DNA from 3 places in the Orenia marismortui DSM 5156 genome. Region 3 is predicted to be linked to each of the others. Evidence: a T-box and tRNA genes for the amino acid it is inferred to sense, from the RefSeq annotation. Region 3 holds a T-box; the other regions hold tRNA genes.
The links. A T-box is a leader RNA that pairs with one kind of tRNA and senses whether it is charged. The one in region 3 lies ahead of thrS (threonine--tRNA ligase), so its partner is inferred to be a tRNA-Thr.
Positions count from the first base shown of each region.

Region 1: it encodes a tRNA-Thr, which carries the amino acid that the T-box ahead of thrS (threonine--tRNA ligase) is inferred to sense. The anticodon was not compared.
Region 2: it encodes a tRNA-Thr, which carries the amino acid that the T-box ahead of thrS (threonine--tRNA ligase) is inferred to sense. The anticodon was not compared.

Region 1 is NZ_KB900623.1:413,237-416,497, forward strand. Features, by position in the region: gene OREMA_RS0115710 (DEAD/DEAH box helicase) at 1-1,501, shown strand, start outside; tRNA gene OREMA_RS0115715 (tRNA-Leu) at 1,741-1,829, opposite strand; tRNA gene OREMA_RS0115720 (tRNA-Thr) at 1,870-1,945, opposite strand; tRNA gene OREMA_RS0115725 (tRNA-Trp) at 1,950-2,025, opposite strand; gene OREMA_RS0115730 (hypothetical protein) at 2,242-2,421, shown strand.
Region 2 is NZ_KB900620.1:374,416-377,676, reverse strand. Features, by position in the region: gene rlmB (23S rRNA (guanosine(2251)-2'-O)-methyltransferase RlmB) at 1-85, shown strand, start outside; gene OREMA_RS0111265 (VanW family protein) at 90-905, shown strand; gene sigH (RNA polymerase sporulation sigma factor SigH) at 1,009-1,653, shown strand; tRNA gene OREMA_RS0111255 (tRNA-Tyr) at 1,797-1,881, shown strand; tRNA gene OREMA_RS0111250 (tRNA-Gly) at 1,981-2,057, shown strand; tRNA gene OREMA_RS0111245 (tRNA-Thr) at 2,058-2,133, shown strand; gene tuf (elongation factor Tu) at 2,224-3,261, shown strand, end outside.
Region 3 is NZ_KB900620.1:3,155-6,415, reverse strand. Features, by position in the region: gene ytxC (putative sporulation protein YtxC) at 1-574, shown strand, start outside; gene OREMA_RS0109500 (DUF445 domain-containing protein) at 643-1,242, shown strand; T-box leader at 1,297-1,540, shown strand; gene thrS (threonine--tRNA ligase) at 1,989-3,261, shown strand, end outside.

The DNA.
Region 1 (3,261 bases), on a different contig from region 3:
AGATAAATATTGGCAAGAAAATGATATAGGACTTTTTCCCCATCAAGTAGAGACAGTAGATAAAGTAATTAATAAAATGAATGGAAGAGCAATTTTAGCAGATGAAGTTGGCTTAGGTAAGACTATTGAGGCTGGAATGATTCTAAAAGAGTATATGGTTAGAGGAGATGTTGAAACCTGTTTGATTTTAACTCCTGCTTCTTTAGGTTTTCAATGGTGGCAGGAATTAACCCATAAGTTTCAAATAGATTGTTTTAATAATCGAAAAGGTAAAGGGTGGCATTACTTTAATGTTATTATTTCTTCTCTAGATAAGGCTAAAAGAGAGCCACATTGTAATTATATTTATGACCGTGGCTTTGATATGGTGATTGTAGATGAAGCACATCGTTTGAAAAATTCTAAAACTCAAAACTGGAAGTTTGTTAATCAGATTCCTACAAAATATATGTTATTATTAACTGCTACTCCGATTCAAAATGATTTAAAAGAATTATATAATTTAGTAGATTTATTGAAGCCGGATTTGTTTGGAACTTATTCGAAATTTAAAGATAATTATGTTAAAGGAAAGCATAAAGTGCAGAATTTAAATGATCTACAAGATGATTTGTCAAAGGTTATGATAAGAAATCAAAGAGAAGAGATTGATTTGAATTACACTGATAGAAAAGTGAAGTTAATTTCTCTTAATTTAAGTAAAAAAGAAGAAGAACTATATAATGGTATCACTAATCTAGTTAAAGAAGAGTATAAGAGGTGTATTAATGCTAATAAGAGTATTTTTCATTTATTAACCTTGCAGCGTGAAGTTTGTAGTAGTTCTTTTGCTGTATCTCAAACTTTAGATAAGATGGCTAAATCAGAAAGTTATAGTTCTATACAAAATAGGCTGAAAGATCTATTTGAGTTATCTAGATCTATTACAGAGAATCAAAAGATGAAGATAGTAGAGGAAATATTAAGCAAGACAGAAGGAAAGGCTATTATATTTACTGAATATCGGGCTACTCAACAATATATTTGTTATCATCTATATAGAAATGGTTATAAGCCAGTTGTCTTTAGTGGTAAATTACGAGATAATCAAAAAGAATGGGCCAAACGTCAATTTATGAAAAATGGTGATGTATTAGTTAGTACTGAAGCAGGGGGACAGGGGATTAATCTACAGTTTTGCAATACTATTATTAACTATGATCTGCCCTGGAACCCAATGAAGGTAGAACAGAGAATTGGTAGAGTTCATAGGCTAGGCCAAGATAAAGATGTATTGATTTATAATTTATCTACTAAAAATACAATTGAAGAGAAGATTATTAACTTATTAGATAAGAAGATAAATCTCTTTAAAAGTGTAATTGGTGGTTTGGATTTGATAGTTAGAGATGGAGTAGATAAGAGTTTTGGAAGTGATATCTTAGAATTATTGATAGAAAGCCAAGATAACGAAGAGCTAGAACAGAACTTAGAAGAGTATGGCGAGAAAGTTGTGCATTAAAATCTAATCATTAACCATTAATTAGTAGCTAATAAAGAATAGTCACTAATTAATTCATCCTAAAACTACTTGATTAGACCTTTATTATTGTGACATTATGATTATCTTTATATCAAAAAATAAAAAAATCTGAGCTTTTTGCTCAGGACTGTTAAATAAAGATTTGAATTATAGTTGATAATTTATAATGTATAATTGAGATCTTGAAGAAATTGATCTTTAATTAGTAATTAATAAAGTGGTACCGAGGGTCGGGTTCGAACCGACACGGGCATAAAAGCCCACCGGATTTTAAGTCCGATGCGTCTGCCAATTCCGCCACCTCGGCATATATTTAACTATTGGCTATTAGCTAGTAGCTAATAAAATGGAGCTGGCGATCGGAGTCGAACCGATGACCTGCTGATTACAAGTCAGCTGCTCTACCAGCTGAGCTACGCCAGCATGTTGGCAGGGGAGATAGGACTTGAACCCACAGCACCCGGATTTGGAGTCCGGTGCTCTACCAATTGAGCTACTCCCCTTTGACAACAATTAAGATTATAACTTATGTTTGGTTTCAGGTCAAGCTTATAAATCTTTATTATAATCTATTAAAAAAGAAGAAATAACTTATTCTCTCTTAAACTCTTATTAACTAAGCAATTTAAAATTTTAACACACAATTGTTTCATTTAGCATATAGTGATTATAGCTTAATGCTATGATAGCTATTATTTTATCTCGGAAGGAGAGATAATATGTTAAATAAATTAAAGAGATTTTATTTATCTAATCGTGTAAAGATTAAAGGTGGATCTGGTTTGTTTTTATGTGTGGTAGGTGCTATTATAGTTATTCAGAATTTGCCAAGTTGGATATTTGCCTTATTAATAGGTAGTGGGAGTATTTTCTCTGGAGTCAAACTGTTTAAAGGGTGAGTGGTTTAAATTTAAAGTTACTTTTCAATATAAATAGTTTTTTTAATGTGTTTATTTCCGTAATTGGCGAGTCAGGTGGTTTGATGGTTAGGTTAAATCCAAATATCTAATCACTCAACTTCTAACTATCGAAGTTAAAATATCGTATTATTCTTTTATTTTAGCAGTTCTTTTACGAATATAAATTGTTTTATTACTTTGAAAATAAAATTTATTAAATAGGCAGAAGGTACTCATTGCCTTTTTTTCTTTTTTTGTTATAAATTTTACAATGTTTAATTTATTAATATTAAGTTTAAGTATTACATTTGTTGCTTGTAGTAGAGATAAATCAAATAAAGGAGAATATAATGTCTCGGGGATAATTTATGATGATAGTAATCAAATAATATGAATAAAGATGGAATTTAATGCAAAAATCCCTTAACTTTACAGACAAAATATAGTATAATTTGGTTAATACCTACAAATTAATTAGAGCGAAGAAATATAACTTATATATGGTTGCCTAAGTTATATAGAGCTAATGGCAAACTCACCTGTAGTCTTAAAAAGATTACAGTTTTTTTATTGTTAGATTAATTTGTTTATGTATAAGAGAGTATACTCTTTTTTCAAACTGTTGATAACTTTTTATCAACTAAAGACAAAAATAAACTAGCAACGCGCCCTGAAGGAGGTAGCGACTGACGAAGTAGTCCTGGGCTGAATTGACGCGAATAACGCGAATTAAATTCAAAAAAACTAATTAAGATTTAAAAATATTTTGAATTATTTATTTAAAGATTTTAATTATAGAAGACGGAGGGACAGCCCATTTTGTTCTGATTAAGGAACTAT
Region 2 (3,261 bases), 370 kb from region 3:
AGGACATGTAGATTCTTTAAATGCATCAGTAGCAGCTGGAATACTAATTTATGAATCTCTTCGACAAAGAATGAGAGAGGAGTAGGGGAGTGTTCAAGAAAACAAATAGTATATGTTTTATTTTTTTAATATTGTTTCTGTTTGTTTTTTCAAGAAATATTTTTGCTGATTTTAAAGAGGATAGAGTAATAGATAATATTAAGAAATATAAATTGAATAATATTGTAGCGACCTATACAACTTATTTTGATAAAGCTGATATAAATAGATATAATAATATAAAGATAGCTTCTGAACAAATAAGTGGTACGCTTATTATGCCTAATGAAATATTTTCATTTAATAAAATAGTTGGTCCTAGAATAAAAAGCAGAGGATATAAGGAAGCTCTAGAAATTATTAATGGTAAATTTGTTAAAGGGATTGGAGGAGGAGTTTGCCAAGTTTCTTCTACTCTTTATAATTCGATATTATTAGCCAATTTAAAAGTGATTGAACGAAATAAACATTCTCTTCCTGTTGGCTATGTTCCTCTAGGTAGAGGAGCAACTGTTTATTATGGCCAAATTGATTTTAGATTTAAGAATAATACTAAATATCCGATTATGATTATGGCTAATCTAGTTAATAATCAATTAACATTAGCTGTGTTGGGTAAAACTAATGAAAATAATGTTGAAATAATAACTACTAAATCCAAGGTGTTAAGTCCTAAGGTGATAAGAGAGGTTGATAAAAGTTTAGAGTTAGGTTCTAAACAAGTTTTGCAGTCTGGAAAAAATGGTTTTGAAGTGTTGGTTAGAAGATTAGTGAAAAAAGGAGATAAAATAATAAAAAATGAATTTATCTCCAAGGATATTTATTCACCTAGAGATACTATTATTAAAATTAATCCTAAAAATTAAAACAAGGAAAAAGTTACACCTATATCCTTCTTGACTAGCTAAGATTACATAAGTTATAATATTAATTGTAATCTTGAGGATGAGAGGCGGAGGGGGATTATGGGTGAACCTAAACTTAAAGTGTAAACAATATATTAATTATAATAAAATGACAGATGATGAGATTGTAGAATTTGCTCAAGATGGAGATGAAGTAGCTTTAGAATATTTAATTAGAAAATACAGAAATTTCGTTAAGATTAAATCTAGATCCTATTTTTTGATTGGAGCAGACAGGGAAGATATAGTACAAGAAGGGATGATCGGTTTATATAAAGCTATTAGGGATTATAAAGTTGAAGAATTAGCATCCTTTCGTGCTTTTGCAGAGTTATGTGTGACAAGGCAGATTATAACTGCTATCAAGACTGCTACAAGGCTTAAACATCAACCGTTGAATTCATATATATCGTTAAATAAACCTATCTTTAGTGAAGATTCTGATCGGACCTTATTAGATGTATTGAAGGGGAGTAAACTATCTAACCCTGAAGAGTTGTTTATAACTTATGAAGCTTATGAAGTTTTAGAAACTAGTATAAAAGAGATGTTGAGTGAATTGGAGTTGCAAGTATTGATGGAATATCTAAAAGGGAAAAGCTATCAAGATATAGCTGCTTCATTAGATCGCCATGTTAAGTCAGTGGATAATGCTTTGCAAAGAATAAAAAGAAAATTAGAAGAGTTTTTAGAAAAGAATGATATCTAGATAAAACAGGAGTAAATAGCATTTGAATAGATTTAATAAACTCAAATGGATAATAATTCAATAAAACAAATAGATTTAATTCTTGACCTGCTGTAATAAAAGTCATATAATATTAGTGTTGTTTCAGTTTGAGTTTATGAATTGGAGGGATGCCCGAGTGGCCAAAGGGAGCAGACTGTAAATCTGCCGGCGATGCCTTCGAAGGTTCAAATCCTTCTCCCTCCACCATTAAAATCAATTTACAATTAAAAATTGATAATTACAAATCTTAAGGTCTAAAGATTTTAGTTATACATTATAAATTATTAATTGTAAACTAAGTAGTATGCGGGAGTAGCTCAGTTGGCTAGAGCACCAGCCTTCCAAGCTGGGTGTCGCCGGTTCGAGTCCGGTTTCCCGCTCCAGCCCACATAGCTCAGTCGGTAGAGCACATCCATGGTAAGGATGGGGTCACCGGTTCAAATCCGGTTGTGGGCTCCATTTAATCAAATAATTTGTGTATAAATAGGTGATCCCATATCACCTTTAATTTATATAATATTAGCTATACATAAACTAGGAGGGAATAAAATGGCAAAAGAAAAGTTTGAAAGAACGAAACCTCATGTTAATATTGGTACAATCGGTCACGTAGACCATGGGAAGACAACAACAACAGCTGCAATTACAAAGGTATTATCAAAGGGTGTAGGTGGATCTAACTTTGAAGATATCGATAATGCACCAGAAGAAAGAGAAAGAGGAATTACAATTGCAACTTCTCACGTAGAGTATGAGACAGAAAATCGTCACTATGCTCACGTTGATTGTCCAGGACATGCTGATTATGTAAAGAATATGATTACAGGAGCAGCACAAATGGATGGAGGAATCTTGATCGTATCAGCTGCTGATGGTCCAATGCCTCAAACAAGAGAGCATTTATTATTAGGACGTCAGGTAGGAATTCCTAAAATAGTAGTATTCTTAAATAAAGCAGATATGGTTGATGACGAAGAGTTAATCGAATTAGTAGAGATGGAAGTAAGAGAATTAATGAATGAATATGAATTTGATGGAGATGAAGCTCCAGTAGTAGTTGGATCTGCGCTTAAAGCTTTAGAAGATCCAAGTAGTGAATGGGGAGAAAAGATCATCGAATTAATGGATGCAGTAGATGAGTATATCCCAACTCCAGAAAGAGATACAGACAAAGAATTCTTAATGCCTGTAGAGGACGTATTCAGTATTACTGGACGTGGAACAGTAGCTACAGGTCGTGTAGAGCAAGGTGTAATTAAAGTTGGAGATGAAGTAGAAATCGTAGGAATCAAAGATACTGAAACTACAACTGTAACAGGAGTAGAAATGTTCCGTAAGATGATGGATGAAGCGCAAGCTGGAGACAACATTGGAGCATTATTAAGAGGTGTAAAAAGAGAAGACATCGAACGTGGACAGGTATTAGCTAAGCCTGGAAGCATTACTCCACATACTAAGTTTAAAGCAGAGGTTTATGTATTAAGTAAAGAAGAAGGTGGACGTCATACTCCATTCTTTGATGGATATAAGCCACAGTTTTATTTCAGAACAACAGATGTAACTGGTAGTATTAACTTACCAGAAGGT
Region 3 (3,261 bases):
GGCAACAGATAGATTAAACTTCTTAATAAGTCAAGAAGATCAAAGTATTATTTCTAAAATTCAACGGAAGAATAGAATATTATTAGAAATTCTTGATTACTTAGAAGTAAGAAATGAAATGAGTTTGGAAGGCTTTGTTCAATTTAGATTAAAGGATTATTTGTCAGAATTAGAGGTAGCTATTGATAGAGCAGTGGATGATTTTATTGTAGAAAAAGAATATGAAGAATTTATTCATTTATTGAAATATTTTATTGATACCCAGGAAACTAAAAACGAGTTGATTCATGTGGTTAAATTTAAAAATAATCATTTTAAATTATTAAATGAAGATGGTATGGTAATAGAAAATACCTACTTAGATGAAAATCTTTTAAGTATGGTAGATTGTGATTTAGATTATGATGATTTATTAATCAGTGCTTTGATAACTGCAGCACCTGAATTAATAATCTTACACTTTAAAGAACCAGTTTCTATAATTAAGCCATTAAAGAACATATTTGCTGATAAGATCTCCATCTGTCTAGGTTGTGAGTATTGTAATTTGAATAATTTAAATGAATTAGACTAATTACCTTGTCAAATAAAAACTCAAATTATATAATAGTAATTAGTTTTAAAAGAAGGCGAGGGATTTTAATGATTTTTAAGTTTTTATTTTTACCGATAGTTGGAGCAATAATTGGTTGGATAACTAACTTACTAGCAATTAAATTAATTTTTAGGCCTTATGAACCAATTAAAATTCCTTTATTAAACTTTGAAATTCAAGGGTTATTACCAAAGCGAAGTAAAGAGTTAGCTAAAAAGATTGGAGAGGTTGTAGAAAGAGATTTATTGCCTAAGGAGGAGTTAGAAAGAGAGTTATCAGGACTGGAAGTTAAAGATGACATTAAGGTGGCTATTTTAAGTATTATAGACCAGAAGGCTGAAGAAAAAATACCACCATTTATACCTGATAATTTTAAAGTTATGATTATTAACTTCTTAAAAGAGATGGTAAATAAAGATTTAGATCCATATCTTGATCAGCTAATGGATAGGGCTAAAGACAAAATTTTAAATGAGACAGATTTAGCTCGTTTAGTAGAAACAAGGGTAAGTACCTTTGAAATGAGGGAATTAGAAGAATTAGTATTACAAATTGCAGCTAAAGAATTAAAACATATAGAGGTTCTAGGGGCTATTCTTGGTTTTCTTGTTGGAATAGGACAAACTGTAATTGTTATGAATTTCTAAATTTAACTTGACAGTAGATTTAATAGGATTTATAATTTTAGTAAGTTAATAAGCTTAAAAACTATGAAGAGGACGAGTAAGTTAATTTGATTCTTAGCAGAGAATGGAGATTATAAGCTGGAAGTCTCCTAAGAATTGTTAACTGAAAACCACCTCTGAGTTGACGCCTGAACTTAATGATAGTAGGGTGCTCCGGTAAAAAGCCGTTATTTAAATTGAGATAAATCCATATTTATATATTATATTCTAAAATTTATGGGTTTAATTAGAGTGGAACCACGAATCTTTCGTCTCTAAATTAGAGATGGGGGATTTTTTATTTTTTGTAGCTATGCTTAGGTTTCGCCTAACGGCGAGTTGCCTTTTTCCTTAGATAAAAAAGTAACCAAACCTATGAGTTTTTAAAATAAAAAACTCTTCGTGGCAAACCCAGTCCAATCATTTAAAAGATAGGGAAAACGCTTATACTTTATTAATGTTATCAGAGTTATTAAGTAAATTTGGTGCATTAATAACTAATTTTTGATTTAATCAGATTTCGCTTGCTTTCCCAAGGAAACAGGCTTGATTATATTAATTAATATTTGTTTAAACCATAAATTTGGGACATAAACGAAGCTTAAAATATAACTCAGACATCGCTTACGTTTCTTTGAATTCTTAACTTTTAACTAAAGAAATTTCACATAATTATTTTAAAGCTTTGTTATCTACAATTATAAATTATATATAAGGAGGAATTAAAAATGAGTCAAGTAAAAGTTACTTTACCAGATGGATCAAGTCGGGGGTATGATCGAGGAACAACAGTTAAGGATGTTGCTTTTGATATTGGATCTAGATTAGGAAGAGCTTCAATTGCAGGAAAGGTTAATGGAGAGACTGTAGATGTTTATTATAAAATAGAGGATGATATTAAGTTGGAATTAATTACTTTAGGTTCTGATGAAGGTTTAGAGGTTTATCGCCATACTGCAGCTCATGTTTTGGCTCAAGCAGTAAAAAGATTATATGATGATGTTAAATTAGCTATAGGACCTACAATTGATGATGGTTTCTATTATGATTTTGATATGGAACATAGAATCTCTGAAGAAGATTTTGAAAAGATTGAAAAAGAAATGAAGAAGATTATCAATGAAAAATATGCAATTAAACGAGAAGTATTATCTAAAGAAGAAGCGATTGAATTAATGAAAGAGTTAGGTGAAGATTATAAAGTAGAATTAATTGAAGAATTAGAAGATGATACTGTAAGTATTTATACTCAAGGTGAATTTAGAGATTTATGTCGTGGGCCGCACTTACCATCAACAGGCAAATTAAAGAATAATGCTTTTAAATTATTAAGTGTAGCAGGGGCTTATTGGCGTGGTGATGAAAATAATAAGATGTTACAAAGAGTATATGCTACTGCTTTTTACAAAAAAGCTCAGTTAGATGAGCATCTTGAAAGATTAGAAGAAGCTAAAAAGCGAGATCATCGTAAATTAGGCAAGCAATTAGATTTATTTAGTTTACAAGAAGAGGGTCCAGGATTTCCATTTTTCCATCCTAAAGGAATGGTTTTAAGAAATCAATTAGTAGATTTTTGGAAAGAAGAGCATAGAAAGGCTGGATACCAAGAAATTAAGACTCCTATTATCCTAAACCAAAGTCTTTGGAAGCAGTCTGGACACTGGGACCATTATCGTGATGATATGTACTTTACTCAAATTGATGAGCAAGATTTTGCAGTTAAGCCTATGAACTGTCCAGGTGGTATTTTAGTTTATAAAGATAAAAAACATAGTTATAGAGATTTACCAATTAGAATGGGTGAGCTAGGTTTAGTACACCGCCATGAATTATCTGGTACATTACATGGTTTAATGAGAGTTAGAAACTTCACTCAGGATGATGCTCATATCTTCTGCTTACCATCACAGATTGAGGAAGAGTTAACAGGAGTTATCAAACTAGTGGATACTATTTATAATGCTTTTGGCTTTAAATATAATGTAGAATTAAGTACTAAGC